DNA from 3 places in the Micromonospora sp. URMC 105 genome. Region 2 is predicted to be linked to each of the others. Evidence: riboswitches for the same ligand, from Rfam matches in the RefSeq annotation. Region 2 holds a riboswitch; each other region holds the start of a gene.
What was found. Region 2 has a riboswitch for cyclic di-AMP ahead of ACSNN7_RS08645 (coiled-coil domain-containing protein). Riboswitches for the same ligand answer to the same signal wherever they lie in the genome.
Positions count from the first base shown of each region.

Region 1: linked by a shared signal. The riboswitch ahead of ACSNN7_RS21340 (C39 family peptidase) and the one ahead of ACSNN7_RS08645 (coiled-coil domain-containing protein) in region 2 are both predicted to bind cyclic di-AMP.
Region 3: linked by a shared signal. The riboswitch ahead of ACSNN7_RS11740 (transglycosylase family protein) and the one ahead of ACSNN7_RS08645 (coiled-coil domain-containing protein) in region 2 are both predicted to bind cyclic di-AMP.

Region 1 is NZ_JBPQTL010000075.1:4,624-9,400, reverse strand. Features, by position in the region: gene ACSNN7_RS21355 (acyltransferase family protein) at 1-596, shown strand, start outside; gene ACSNN7_RS21350 (hypothetical protein) at 1,044-1,535, shown strand; gene ACSNN7_RS21345 (hypothetical protein) at 1,688-2,449, shown strand; cyclic di-AMP (ydaO/yuaA leader) riboswitch at 2,751-2,892, shown strand; gene ACSNN7_RS21340 (C39 family peptidase) at 3,107-3,925, shown strand; gene ACSNN7_RS21335 (alpha/beta fold hydrolase) at 4,028-4,777, shown strand, end outside.
Region 2 is NZ_JBPQTL010000017.1:36,966-41,742, reverse strand. Features, by position in the region: gene ACSNN7_RS08650 (carbonic anhydrase) at 52-714, shown strand; gene ACSNN7_RS08645 (coiled-coil domain-containing protein) at 777-1,796, opposite strand; cyclic di-AMP (ydaO/yuaA leader) riboswitch at 1,801-1,931, opposite strand; gene ACSNN7_RS08640 (YibE/F family protein) at 2,098-3,447, opposite strand; gene ACSNN7_RS08635 (heavy metal translocating P-type ATPase) at 3,754-4,777, shown strand, end outside.
Region 3 is NZ_JBPQTL010000026.1:36,780-41,556, forward strand. Features, by position in the region: gene ACSNN7_RS11730 (class I SAM-dependent DNA methyltransferase) at 1-433, shown strand, start outside; gene htpG (molecular chaperone HtpG) at 528-2,414, shown strand; cyclic di-AMP (ydaO/yuaA leader) riboswitch at 2,632-2,804, shown strand; gene ACSNN7_RS11740 (transglycosylase family protein) at 2,803-3,489, shown strand; gene nhaA (Na+/H+ antiporter NhaA) at 3,578-4,777, shown strand, end outside.

The sequences.
Region 1 (4,777 bases), on a different contig from region 2:
TCCGCTCGCTGGAGTTCTGGCTGGGCGTGGCGGCGGCCGAGCTGATGCGGCGCGGCCGCTGGCGGGGCCCCGGACTGCCGCTGGCCAGCCTCATCTTCGTGGTCACCTGGGTGGTGGCGGGGCAGTGGATCCGGGCCGAGCTCTGGGCCGCGATCCTCTCCGTGGCGTACATCCTGGTCATCACCGCGGCGGCGGACGCGGACGTACGCGGATTGCCCTCGCCCTGGCGGCACCGCCGGCTGGTCTGGCTCGGTGAGGTCTCGTTCGCCTTCTACCTGGTGCACGTGCTGGTGATAGTCACCGTGCTGCGCGCCACCGGCCACCTCGGCGTCGGGCTGCCCGGCTGGTGGGGCCCGCTGGCGATCCTCGGCTTCCTGGCGGTGAACCTGATGCTGGCGGCCCTGCTGCACCGCTGGGTGGAGACGCCGATGATGCGCCGCCTGGCCCCCCGCCGCCGCCCGCGACCCGCCCGCGTCGCGTCGACCCTGGACAGGGAGGCGCCGCCGCGGCGCGCCACGCCGGCACCCCGGGGGGCCGCCACCGACGTTCCGGCGGGCCGACCGATCGAGTACGCGGGCCCGCGCGACCCGCACTGAACGGTCCACCCTGGCCTCCGGCCCGCCCCGGAGCCCGTCGCACTGACCGGTCCACCCCGGCCGCTCCGGCCCGCCCCGGGAGTCCGTCGCGCTGACCGGTCCACCCCGGCCGCTCCGGCCCGCCCGCGGCCGCGGAGCCCGTCGGCGTCGCGCCGTTTGCCGGCATGTCGGGGTGACATCCGTGGAGGACTGCCCGACACGCCGCAAGTGGTGGCCCGGGGGAGGACACGGCACGCCCTCCGTGCCGGCCCGGTGAGGACGCCCGTCGGCAGGTGCTCGGGACCGGCGCTGCCCCGGGCGGTTCGCCGGCAGGTCGGGGTGACGTTGCCGAGGGACTGCCCGACACGCCGCAGACGGGCGGCGCTCGACCGGTCGCGCGGTCGTGAGTGCCGCGCCGACACGCCCGGCGACGCTGCGATCACCGGGCATCGGCGGTAGCGTTATGCCGTGCTCCCGGTCGCGCGCACCAGTCCCCTGTGGTGGGTCGCGCGCTGGAGCTCCCGGCTGCTGACCGGCCTCGCCCTGGCGGTCGCGCTCTCCCTCGGCGGTTCGGCCGTGTCCGACACCGGCCCGGGCGCCGCCGCCCCGCGTCCGGCCGCCGCGCCGGCCCTCGCCGACCTGGCGGTGCCCGACGTGTCCGCCGTCCGCGCGGCCGCCGTCCACCTCACCGCGAGCCCCGCCGTCGACCTCACCGCCCGCTCCGCCGGCACGATCGCCGCAGGCCCCGCCGGCACGATCGCGGCCGGTCCCGCCGTGACGCTCGGCGCCGGGGACGCCCGGAGCGCGGGCCACGCCCTCGTCGCCCCGCCGGTCGTGCCGTTCGACCCGGTCGCCTCGATCGACCGGGCCGGCCGATCGGCCCACCCGGTCACCGCGCCGCCGCCCCTGGCCGGGCCGGCCGTCGGCGCCAGCGGCCCGCGCGCCCCGCCGCTCGGCTGACCGCCCACGCGGGGGTGACCCGCGACCGCACCTGTCGAGAACCACGCCACCGCACCCGCCCACCGGCGTGCGACGCCCCCCGGCCTCGCCCCGCCGCCCCGGGCCGGCGTGCGGACTCCTCATCCGCGTCCCCCTTCCGGGAGGTGCCGACCATGAACACCGTCGTCTACCAGTTCCTCGTCGAGGTCCCGACCGCCGCCGCCATCTGGTCGGCCCTGCTCGTGCTCGCCCTGACCGTGCTCACCGTGCTGGTCGCCCGCCCGGAGCGGGAGACCGCCGCCGAGCCGGCCGTCGAGGCGTCCCCGGCTCCCAGCCCCGCGACGGAGCTGGCGGACCTGCGCCGGTACGCCGAGGAGGTCGCCGTCGCCGCGGCCGGCGCCGCCCAGACCGCCCGCCGGCGGCGGGAGGCCTGGCTGACCGCTCAGGAGGAGATGGACCGGGCCTGGGAGGTGTACGACGACGCGGAGACCGCCGCCCGTCGGTTCGTCGGCGCCGCCGCACTGCCCGCCCCGCGTACGCCCCGCACGCCGGCCGAGTACGCGGGCCGGGAGCGCTGGCTGCACCAGGCGGCGGTGGCCGCCCACTGGCGCGGCGAGCTGCCCGTGGAGCGGCTGCGGGACGTCTTCGCGCACCGGGACGGCTGGGACTCCCGGCGGCACCCGGTCGAGCAGGAGGTGCTGCTGGTCCGGGCGGTCCGCGACGGCCGGCGGGACGCGTACCGGGCGGCGGCCGAACGGGAGCGGTCGGCGTGGCGGGACGCCGAACTGGCCGCCGAGGCGGCCCGTGCCCTGAGCGCAGAGGCGTACGCGGCGGCGCAGCGGCTGCGTCCGGGGCGGGTGCCCGCGCCACGGGCGGCGACGGGGGCGGCGCGGACGGCGCCTGCGGCGCGCTGGCGGCCCGCCCGGGTGGGCTGACGCCGCGACCGAATCGTTACCCGAATTTCGTGAGCCGCGTCACCGCGATCACGGAAACGGTCACTCGTAACAGTCGGTGACATCGATCGCCGCGATCCGCTGACGTTGCCGCCCGGCCGTCCGGTTGTGACCCGACCGTGCCGTAACAAACGTCCGTCCCATTGAGTGGCGTCAGTGCCGAACTGTACGGCAAATTAGTCGCCCCGATGATGTTTACGCAGCTGGGGACGCTTGGCGGGCAGGTGGACCGGCCAGTAGTGTCGCCCCGTCCGGTGCGGTTTCCGATCGCAAGAGGCGACGCCGCACCGACCCGCTCAATCGTGACTTTCACGAACCGGGGACCCACGCACGTCTGGGGTGAATCCGCGGGCCACGGCCCGCGGTAGGGCGTTCTTCCCGCCCGAATCCGTCAGCTAACCCGGTAGGCGGTGTCGGAAGGAGTTTCCACTTCGTGCAGCACCCTCGCATCCCTCTCCACCTCGGTACCGGGGTGTTCCCGCAGGTCCGCCGCGCCCTCGCGCGCTGATCCCGGCCCACACCCCGCCGCCCGGCCACTGCCCGGGCGCACCCCCGCCGAGCGGCCTCTGCACCGGTCCTCACACCGCGGGTGACGTCTCGTCACCCGCCGGTCCGGCACGCCGCTCCCGCCCTCGTACCGTGGAGGAACACGTGAAGCACACCCTGAAGCGGCAGCTGCGCCGGCTGGCCGGCGAGCGGTCGTACCAGCTCCTCGCCGGTTCGGCCGCCGCGCTCGTGCTGGTCTCCGGTGCCACCACCCTGCTCGCCGACGAGGCGCCCGCCCGCCAGCAGACCTCGGCCGCCGTCGCCGCCGAGCTGGCGCCCCGGCTGGACGAGGTCGCCAGCCGTGGCCAGGACCGCGCCACCACCCACCACCGCCCGTCCTCGCCGTCGTCCGCCGGCAAGGCCAAGGCGGACCCGGACGTGACCCGCAAGGCGGCTCCCAAGCCGCCGTCGACCAAGGTCCTGCGGATCGACTACCAGGCGCAGAACACGTTCTACAACTGCGGTCCGGCGGCGGTGCGCCACGCGCTCAGCGCGGCCGGCGTCGAGCGCAGCCAGGACGAGCTGGTCGGCCCGCTCGGCACCACCGAGATGGGCACCAACTCGGCGCGGGACACCACCCGGGTCCTGAACCAGTCGGTCAAGGGCGACCCGTACCGCACCCGGATGTTCGACGGCACCCCCAGCTCCGCGCAGATCGACCGGCTCCAGGCCGACGTCATCGAGACCATCAACGACGGGCGGGGTGTCGTGGCGAACGTGGCGGGCTCCGCCACCGACACCGCCGGTGGCTGGCACTCCTTCCCGGGCGGCCACTACATCGCCGTGGTCGGCTACAAGAACGACGGCCGCACGGTCCGGATCGCCGACTCGGCGGACCCGAACGTGCCGACGTACTGGATCAGCACCATCGACCTGGCGAACTGGATCGCCACCCGCGGCTACTCGGCCTGACCTCGCACCACCGCACGTACGGGCACCGCCCCCCTGGGGGTGGTGCCCGTCGTCGTCGGCGCGTCTCGCGCGGCGGAACCGGGCGGTGGCACACTGCGCCCCATGACCGACGACTCGGGTACCCGCCGCCTGCTGTTGCTGCTGCACGGGATGGGCGCCACCGGCGACGTGTGGCTGCCCTGGGCGCCGCTGCTGGAACACCGCTGGCCGGGCCGCTGGCTGGCGCCGGACCTGGCCGGGCACGGCTTCTCCCCGCCGCTGCCCGGGTACTCCTTCGCCGGGCTCGCCGGGCAGGTCGCGGCGCGGCTCGGCCCGGCGGCCGAGGGCGCGCGGCCGGGTGAGCGGCTGGTGGTCCTCGGGCACTCCCTGGGCGGGGTGGTCGCGCTGGCGCTGGCCGCCCGCGAGGCGGGGCTGCCGGTGGACGCGGTGGTGGGGCTGGGCATCAAGGCGGTCTGGTCGCCGGCCGAGCTGGCCCGGGCGCGGGAGCTGTCCGAGCGGCCGGTGACCTGGTTCGCGACCCGGGACGAGGCGGCCCGCCGCTACCTGAAGGTGGCCGGCCTCGGCGGGTTGTTCGCGCCGGACCACCCGGCGGTCGACGCGGGCCTGCGCGTCGAGGACGGCCGCTGGCGGCTGGCCATGGACCCGGCCGCCTTCGCGGTCGGCGCGCCGGAGCTGCCCGCCCTGCTGGCCGCCACCGACGTCCCGGTGCTGCTGGCCCGGGGCGAGCACGACCCGATGGTCACCGACGCGCAGCTCGCCGAGCTGGGCGTGCCGGTGGTGACCCTGCCCGGTCTCGGGCACAACGCGCACGTGGAGGACCCGGCGGCGGTGCTCGCCCTGCTCGACCCGTAC
Region 2 (4,777 bases):
TCGCCGGCCGGCTCTGATCAGGTCGATCTCGCGAGGGACCGAGGTGAGTCAATGACCCTGACCGATCCGACGCAGGCACTCGCCGAGCTGCACGCCGGCAACCGGCGCTTCGTGACCGGCGCGCCGCGCCACCCCAACCAGGACTCCCGGCACCGGGCGGCCGTCGCCGACGGTCAGCACCCGTTCGCGGTGATCGTCGGCTGCTCCGACTCCCGCCTCGCCGCCGAGATCATCTTCGACCGGGGCCTGGGTGACCTCTTCGTGGTCCGGACCGCCGGGCACACCGCCGGGCCCGAGGTGCTGGGCAGCGTCGAGTACGCGGTGAGCGTCCTGGGTACCCCGCTCGTGGTGGTGCTCGGTCACGACTCCTGCGGTGCCGTGCAGGCCGCCCGGGACGCGGTACGGACGGGCGCGGCCCCCGCCGGGCACCTGGGGGCGGTGGTGGACGCGGTGGTGCCCAGCCTCCGGCGGGCGGCCGAGCAGGGCATCGACGACGTCGACGGGATCGTCGACATCCACATCGGGCACACCGTGGAAACGCTGCTCGGCAAATCCGCCGTCCTGGCCGACGCGGTCGCCGCCGGGCGCTGCGCGGTGGTCGGCATGTCGTACCGGCTCGCCGCCGGCGAGGTGCGCACGGTGGCCGCGGTGCCCGCCGACGGGTCCGCCGCCGTGCCGGCCCAAGCCGGCCAGGCGAGCGCCGTCACCGGCTGACACCCCCGACGCGACGAGGGCCGCCCCCATCGGGACGGCCCTCGTTCGGTACGGGTCGTGCGCTACAGCATCGACATGTGCACGTGGTCGGTGTGGTCCGACGGTCCGCTGTACGACTTCCACCCCGTCGCCGGGAACCAGATCTGCCGGTTCCAAATCACGTAGTAGATGCCAAGCCGGTCGGCGTTGCGGATCAGGAACGCGGCGAGGTTGTTGCCGTACATCCGGGTGTCGTTGTTGTGCCAGGACGAGAAACCGCTGTTCTGCAACGACCAGTCGCAGGCCTTGCCCTTCGGGTGCTCCCACGGCCCGCCCGGCCGGTAGCAGCCGACGAACCGCTTGAAGCCGGCCCGCCGGACCTCCTTGTACGCGTGCAGGGTGCGGGGGGTGATGGTGCCGGAGGTGGTCGGGTCGTCCTCGGTGCGCGACTCGGGGCGCCAGCCGCCGTCCGCCGTCCGACCAGGTGCGATCCGGGCGACCGGCGACTTCGCATCGACCAGGCCGCCGGTGAAGCCCCGGCCGCCGACCAGCGCCAGGGCCTTCTCCGCCTCCCGGCTCTCCCGGGCCATGTCGTTGGTGAGCTTCTGCTGCTCGCGCACCTCGGCGTCGAGGGCCAGCTTGGCCTGCTCCGCGCGGTTCTTGGCGGCGGTGACCCGGGCCAGCTTCTGCCCGTTGACCATGTTCAGCTCGTCCAGCACGGAGGCGCGCTGGACGAACGAGTCCGGCCCGCTGCTCTCCAGCAGCGCCGCCACCGCGCCGATCCGGCCGGTCCGGTACGACTGCGCCGCGATCTGCGAGACCTGCGGCCGCAACGCCTCCAACTCGTCCTGTGCGCGCTTCACCTCCAGCCCGAGCTGCTGCTGGCGCTTCTTGGACTTCTCCAGCTGGGTCTTCGCCTTCGAGTACTCGCGGTTGCGCAGCTCGATGACGTCGGTGAGCAGCTTGGGTTCCTCGTCCTCCCCGTGGCCGGAGGGGGTGGGGGTCGAGGGCGCGGCGGTCGCCGCTGTGGGCCCGGCGAGGATGGCCAGGGCGGCGAACACGGCCACCACCGGAGTCAACCAGCGGCGCAGGGGTGCCGTCACAGTGTTCCCTTCCGTCGACCGCCGACCGGGTTAGCTGACGGGTTCGGGACGGAAGTGGCCCCTACCGCTCGCGCGGATTCACCCCATGTACCTGGTTCCCCGGCTCGCCTCACGGCGATTGGGCGGCGGCACCGCAGGCGCCGCTGCGCGCCTTCGGCGGTGACCGGCAGCGAGGTTACCTGAGAGTCGTACCGGGGATCTACGTCCAGAACCCGACTAAAAGCGTTATTTCGTCGTGGCGGTACGTGACGAGTGACGCGTTCGTCAGGTTCCGCGTCGGCGTCGGTCACGCAGCGGAGTTTCACCATGCGGTGTCCGTGCTCCTTTCCGGGTCGGGCCACCGTGCGGGGGCCGGGGTGGACGGTCCGCCGGGGCGCGTGGCGCTCAGCGCCTCGAGCGCCGCGTCCCGGTCGGCGGAGGGGCGGGGCGTCGGCGCCGGGCCGTCGCCCGGCACCGGATCGGGTGCCGGGCCGCGCCCGGCGGTGGCGACCAGCGCGGCCAGCGCGGTGGTCAGCGGTACGGCGGCGATCAGGCCGAGCGTCGCCACCGCGCTGCGGACGATCTCCTGGGCCAGGAACTCGCTGGTGAGGATCTGGCTCACCGGCCGGCTGTCGGCGGTGAGCAGGAGCAGCAGCGGCAGCGACGCGCCCGCGTACGCGAGCACGATGGTGTTGACCGTGGAGGCGATGTGCGCCCGGCCGACCCGGGTGGCGGCCCGGTAGAGCTGGGTGCGGGACAGGCCGGGGTTGGCGTGCGACAGCTCGGTGACCGTGGCGGCCTGCGTGACGGTGACGTCGTCGAGCACGCCGAGCGAGCCGATGATGATGCCGGCCAGGAGCAGCCCGTGCAGGTCGACGTCGCGCTGGTACAGCGACAGCGTGGTGGCCTCCTCGCTGCCGAACCCGGTCAGGTGGGCGGCGGCGGTGGCCAGGCTGCCGAGCAGCCCGGTCAGCACCAGGCTGCCGAGCGTGCCGAGGACCGCCACCGAGGTCTGTGCGGTGATCCCGTGGGTCAGGTACAGCACCACGAACATGATCAGCGCCGAGCCGGTGATGGCGATCAGCAGCGGCGAGCCGCCCGTGGCGATGCCGGGTACGACGAAGGTGAGCAGGATGGCGAAGCTGGCGCCCAGCCCGGCCAGCGCGGCCAGCCCGCGCAGTCGGCCGAACGCCACGATCGCCGCCGCGAAGAGCGCGACCAGCCAGATCAGCGGCTTGCCCCGCTGGTGCTCGGCGATTTGGTAGCTGCTGGCGGTGGGGTCGGCCGGGTCGGAGAGCTGGACCAGCACCACCTCGTCGCCCACCGCCACGGTCGGTGCGCCCGGGCCGGACGGCACCTGGGTCTGCACCAGCTGCCCGCTGTCCGGGCCCTGCTCGACCTTGACCGTGACCGTCCCGCACGGACCCTCGGCCGCGCCGGGCGACCCGTCGGGAACCTCGGGTGCCGGCGGGCAGGGTTCGGTCAGCACCCGGGTCACCGTCCCGTGGTGGCGCGGCGGCTCGGCCCCGCCGTCGGTCTGCCGGGAGTCGCGCGGCCAGAGCGCCAGCGCGGCGATCACCGTGACGACGAACAGCGGGACCACCGTCGCGACGAGGATCCGCCGCACCCCGGGCGGGGCGGACGGAGCGGGACGGGTGTGGTCGGCGCCCATTGCGAGTCTCCCAACGATCCAGGGCGGAGTACGTGTCAGCCGGCCGGTCGGTTCACCGGCGGGCGGTGTGCACCGGGACGCGTACCGGGGTCTCGCCCCCGGGTGCCAGCGTGTTCACGCAGGGTGAGCGGGCGGCGTGGTCGGCGGGCCGCCCGGGTGGTTCGCCACGGCAACGGACCCCGGCGCGGTACGCGGGGCCGCGGCGGCGGCGGGCGGAGTGTCATGGCCGGAGAATCGTAGCCAGGTTCGCTGTTAGTCCGCCCGGTTCGCACCACCGGCGGCGCGCACCCCGGGCATCTTGGGGGCATGGACCAGCACGCCGGAGCTGCCCGGCACCCGGCGCCGGGCCGGCATCGGGGCCACGACAAGCACGCCGGCCATGACCCGGAGATGTTCCGCCGCCGGTTCTGGCTGTGCCTGGCGCTGACCCTGCCTGTCGTCGTCACCAGCCACATGGTGATGGACTGGTTCGGTTACTCGCTGGAGTTCCCCGGCCGGTCCCTGGTCGGGCCGGTGCTCGGCTCGGTGGTCTTCTTCTGGGGCGGCCGGCCGTTCCTGGTCGGGGCCGTCCGCGAGGTGCGCGACCGGGCCCCGGGCATGATGCTGCTGGTCGGGATGGCGATCACCGTCGCGTACGCCGCCTCGCTCGCCACCAGCCTGGGCGCGTTCGCGCTGGACTTCTGGTGGGAGCTGGCCGCCCTGGTCACCGTCATGCTGCTCGGGCACTGGCAGGAGATGAAGGCGATCGGCCAGGCGCGGGGCGCGCTCGCCGCGTTGGCCGCGCTGCTGCCCGACGACGCCGAGCGGGTCGGCCCGGACGGTGGCGTCGAGCGGGTGCCGGTGGCCGAGCTGGGCGTCGAGGACGTGGTGCTGGTCCGCCCCGGCGGCCGGGTGCCGGCCGACGGGCGGATCGTGGACGGCGCCGCCGAGCTGGACGAGTCGATGGTCACCGGCGAGTCCCGCCCGGTGTCGCGGGCGGTCGGCGACCGGGTGGTGGCCGGCACCGTCGCCACCGACTCGGCGATCCGGGTACGCGTCGACGCGGTCGGCGACCAGACCACGCTGGCCGGCATCCAGCGCCTGGTGGCGCAGGCGCAGCAGTCCGGCGGGCGGGCGCAGGTGCTGGCGGACCGCTTCGCCGCCTGGCTCTTCTATCTCGCCACCGGCACCGCCGTGCTGACCGTCCTGGCGTGGACCGCGCTGGGCGAGCGGGACGAGGCGGTGGTCCGGACCGTGACGGTCCTGGTGATCGCCTGCCCGCACGCGCTCGGCCTGGCCATCCCGCTGGTGATCGCGCTCTCCACCGCGCTGGCCGCCCGCTCCGGGGTGC
Region 3 (4,777 bases), on a different contig from region 2:
CGGCCTGGACCTGTCGCCGGGCATGGTCGCGCAGGCCCGCCGGGACCACCCCGACCTGCGCTTCACCGAGGGATCCATGCTGGACCTCGACCTGCCCGACGGCGCGCTCGCCGGGCTGGTCGCCTGGTACTCGGTCATCCACCTGCCCGACGACCGGCTGCCGGCCGCCTTCGCCGAGTTCCACCGGGTCCTCGCCCCCGGTGCGCACCTGCTGATGGCCTTCCAGGTCGGCGACGAGCCGCTGCACCTCACCGACGCGTGGGGGAGCCCGGTCTCCCTCACCTTCCACCGCCGCCGGCCCGAGCAGGTGGCGCGGCTGCTGGACGCCGCCGGACTGGAGGTGCGGGCCCGGCTCTGCCGGGAGCCCCAGGAGTGGGACGGGCGGATCGAATCCACCCCGCAGGCCTGCCTGCTGGCCCGCCGTCGCCGGTGACGACCGGCGGTGACCGGCCGACCACGCCGGCTCGTATCCTTCTCCCGCGGCTCCCGACCCGGGAGCCCGTGCCGAAAGGAATGAGGAGGTTGGTGTGAGCAGCCGGACCGAGACGTTGGAGTTCCAGGCCGAGACGCGTCAACTGCTGCAGTTGATGGTGCACTCGATCTACTCGCACAAGGACGTCTTCCTGCGGGAACTCGTCTCCAACGCCTCCGACGCGCTGGACAAGCTGCGGCTGGAGTCCCTGGTCGACAAGGACCTGGTGGCCGACACCGCTGACCTGCACATCGAGATCGAGACCGACCCCGCGGCCCGCACCCTCACCGTGCGGGACAACGGCATCGGCATGTCCCGCGAGGACGTCGTCTCCCTGATCGGCACCATCGCCCGCTCCGGCACCGCCGAGCTGCTGCGCAAGCTGAAGGAGTCCCGTGAGGCCGCCGCGCAGGACCTGATCGGCCAGTTCGGGGTGGGCTTCTACTCGACGTTCATGGTGGCCGACAAGGTCAGCCTGCTGACCCGGCGCGCCGGTCAGGCCGAGGGCACCCGCTGGGAGTCCACCGGCGAGGGCACCTACGTCGTCGAGACGGTCACCGACGCCCCGCAGGGCACGTCGGTGACCGTGCACCTGAAGCCGGCCGACAGCGAGGACAACCTCGCCGACTACACCGACCACGGCAAGATCCGCGAGATCGTCAAGCGGTACTCCGACTTCATCGCCTGGCCGATCCGGCTGGTCACGGCGGACGCCGAGCGAGCCACCCTCAACTCGATGAAGGCGCTCTGGGCCCGGCCGCGCGACGAGGTCGCCGAGGAGGAGTACCGCGACTTCTACCGGCACGTCAGCCACGACTGGGCCGACCCGCTGGAGACCATCCACATGCGGGGCGAGGGCGTCTTCGAGTACGAGGCGCTGCTCTTCATCCCCACGCACGCCCCGTTCGACCTGTACCTGGCCGACGGCCGGCGTGGGGTGCAGCTCTACGTCAAGCGGGTCTTCGTGATGGACGACTGCGCCGCGCTCATGCCCAACTACCTGCGCTTCGTCAAGGGCGTGGTGGACGCGCACGACCTGTCGCTGAACATCTCCCGGGAGATCCTTCAGCAGGACCGGCAGATCCAGATCGTCCGCCGCCGGCTGGTCCGCAAGGTGCTCGCCACGGTCAAGGAGATGCGCGCCGAGCACCCCGAGCGGTACCGGACGTTCTGGTCGGAGTTCGGCCGGGTGCTCAAGGAGGGGCTGCTGGAGGATCCGGACAACCAGCAGGCGATCCTGGACGTCGTCTCCGTCGCCTCCACCCACGACCCCGCCGAGCAGACCACCCTGCACGAGTACGTCGAGCGGATGAAGGACGGCCAGGAAGAGATCTACTACGCCACCGGTGAGACCCGGACGGCGCTGGAGAACTCCCCGCACATGGAGGCGTTCCGCGCCAAGGGCTACGAGGTGCTGCTGCTCACCGACCCGGTCGACGAGGTCTGGGTGGAGCGGGTAGCGCAGTTCGACGGCCGGCCGCTGCGCTCGATCGCCAAGGGCCAGGTGGACCTGGACACCGCGCAGGAGCGTGAGGAGGCCGAGACGCAGCGGGAGCAGCAGACCAAGGAGTACGCCGCCCTGCTCGGCTTCCTCGGCGGCGCGCTGTCCGACAGCGTCAAGGAGGTACGGCTCTCGTCTCGCCTGACCACCTCGCCGGCCTGCCTCGTCGGCGACGCGCACGACATCACCCCGACGCTGGAGAAGATGTACCGCGCGATGGGGCAGGAGGTACCGAAGGTCCTGCGCATCCTCGAACTCAACCCGACCCACCCGCTGGTTACCGGCCTGCGCGCCGCGCACGAGCGCGGCGGTGACTCCGACGCTCTCACCGAGACCGCCGAGCTGCTGTACGGCATGGCGCTGCTCGCCGAGGGCGGCGACCTGGCCGACCCGGCCCGCTTCGCCCGGCTCCTCGCCGACCGGCTGGCCCGCACCCTCTGACCGGTTGCGACGGGTCCCTTCCCGACCGCCCGGCGGTCGGGAAGGGACCGGTCCGCACCGTGATCCACATGCGAATGCCCGCCGTGTAGAGCATCATCGGCGGGCCCGCAACTCGACGGACGAAGCCGTCGCTCGGCCGGGTGAAGAACTTCACAAGAAGTGGGCAATCCCCCGAAACGGTTCCTAACGTCGTTCGTGTTCGCGATCGCGGACACCACGGCCGGTAACGCCTAATCCATGCCGCCGGCCGCTGGGACCTTGTCACCGGGCATGGAGCGGGGGACCCACACGTTCCTCGGTGCACGTCACCTCGGGGTGAAGCCGCCACGGCGGCCGGGCTCCTCGGCCCGAACCCGACAGCTCACCTCGTCGGCGTGGAGGAATCCACATGGCAACTGAATACACCGCCCGTCACCGACGGGTCAGCTCGCGCCGCATCGCCGTCGGCACGCTCGCCGTCGGTGCGGTCACCGCAGTCGCTGCCGTACTGGCACCGGCGTCACCGGCGAGCGCCGCCGTCAACTGGGACGCGATCGCCCAGTGCGAGTCCGGCGGCAACTGGCACATCAACACCGGCAACGGCTACTACGGCGGCCTGCAGTTCTCGCAGAGCACCTGGGCCGGCTACGGCGGCAAGAAGTACGCCTCCCGCGCCGACCTGGCCAGCCGGGGCGAGCAGATCGCCATCGCCGAGAAGGTGCTCGACGGTCAGGGCATCGGCGCCTGGCCGACCTGCGGCAAGAAGGGCGGCTCCAGCAAGAGCTACGCGAGCAGCTCCGAGAAGTCGCAGAAGTCCCAGAAGTCGCAGAAGTCGGAGCGGCGCTCCGGCTCGCGCAGCTCGTCGAAGGCCACCGAGCGGTCCTCGCGCGGCGAGCAGCACAGCAGCCGCAGCCAGCGGCGCAGCGCCCCCGCCGCCACCGGCGACGTGTACGTGGTGCGGGCGGGTGACACCCTGTCGCGGATCGCCGAGGCCCGAGACCTGGCCGGTGGCTGGCACGCGCTGTACGAGCGCAACAAGCGCGTGGTGGGCAGCGACCCGGGCCTGATCTTCCCGGGCCAGAAGCTCAGCCTCTGACGCGTCGCCGTGTCCGGGTCACCGGGCCGCCGGTCCGCACACCCGATAGGGTTGGCCCTGGTGTGCCGGGAAGTCTGGTCGGCGATGGATGACGCGATCCCTGCCGACGAGGAGACTCCCCGTGACCGACGCCCCCCGGCGCCGTACCAGCCTGTTCGCCCGCCGCTCCTGGGGCGAGACCAGCCGCATCCTGGGCATCCTGCGCAAGGAGACCGTGGGCGGGGCGCTCCTGCTCGTCGGGGCGCTGCTCGCGCTGGTCTGGTCGAACTCGCCCTGGGCGGACGGCTACCGGTCGCTGCGTGACCTCACCGTCGGCCCGGCGTCGCTGCACCTCGACCTGAGCCTCGCGACCTGGGCCGCCGACGGGCTGCTGGCGATCTTCTTCTTCGTCGCCGGGCTGGAACTCAAGCGCGAGTTCGTCGCCGGAGACCTGCGGGACCCGCGCCGGGCCGCGGTGCCGGTGGCGGCGGCGGTCGGCGGGGTGGTCGTACCGGCCGTGCTGTTCCTCCTGTTCGCCGGGGCCGACGGGGCCCGCGGCTGGGCGATCCCCACGGCCACCGACATCGCGTTCGCCCTCGCGGTGCTCGCGGTGGTCGGACGGCTGCTGCCGTCGGCGCTGCGCACCTTCCTGCTCACCCTGGCGGTCGTCGACGACCTGCTCGCCATCGTGATCATCGCCGTCTTCTACACCACCAGCCTCGCCGTGCTTCCGCTGCTGGGCGCACTGGTGCCGCTCGCGCTCTTCGCCGTGCTGGTGCAGCGCCGGGTCCGGTCCTGGTGGCTGCTGCTGCCGCTGGCGGCGGTGACCTGGACGCTCGTGCACGCCTCGGGTGTGCACGCCACGGTGGCGGGGGTGCTGCTGGCCTTCGCCGTGCCGGTGCTGCGCAGCACGGCCGCCGGTGGGCCGGGCGCCGGGCCGGGCCTGGCGGAGCACTTCGAGCACCGGTTCCGGCCGATCTCCGCCGGGGTGGCGGTGCCGATCTTCGCGTTCCTCTCCGCGGGGGTCACGGTCGGCGGGCTGGCCGGGCTGGCCACCGCACTGTCCGACCGGGTCGCGGTCGGCATCGTGGTCGGTCTGGTGCTCGGCAAGCCGGTGGGCATCCTGGCCGCCACCTGGCTGGTGTCCCGGTTCACCCGGGCCAACCTCGACGAGGGACTGAACTGGCTCGACGTGCTGGGCCTGGCGTTGCTCGGCGGGATCGGGTTCACCGTGTCGCTGCTGATCGGCGAGCTGGCGTTCGGCCTGGGCAGCGCGCGCGACGACCACGTCAAGGTCGCCGTGCTCACC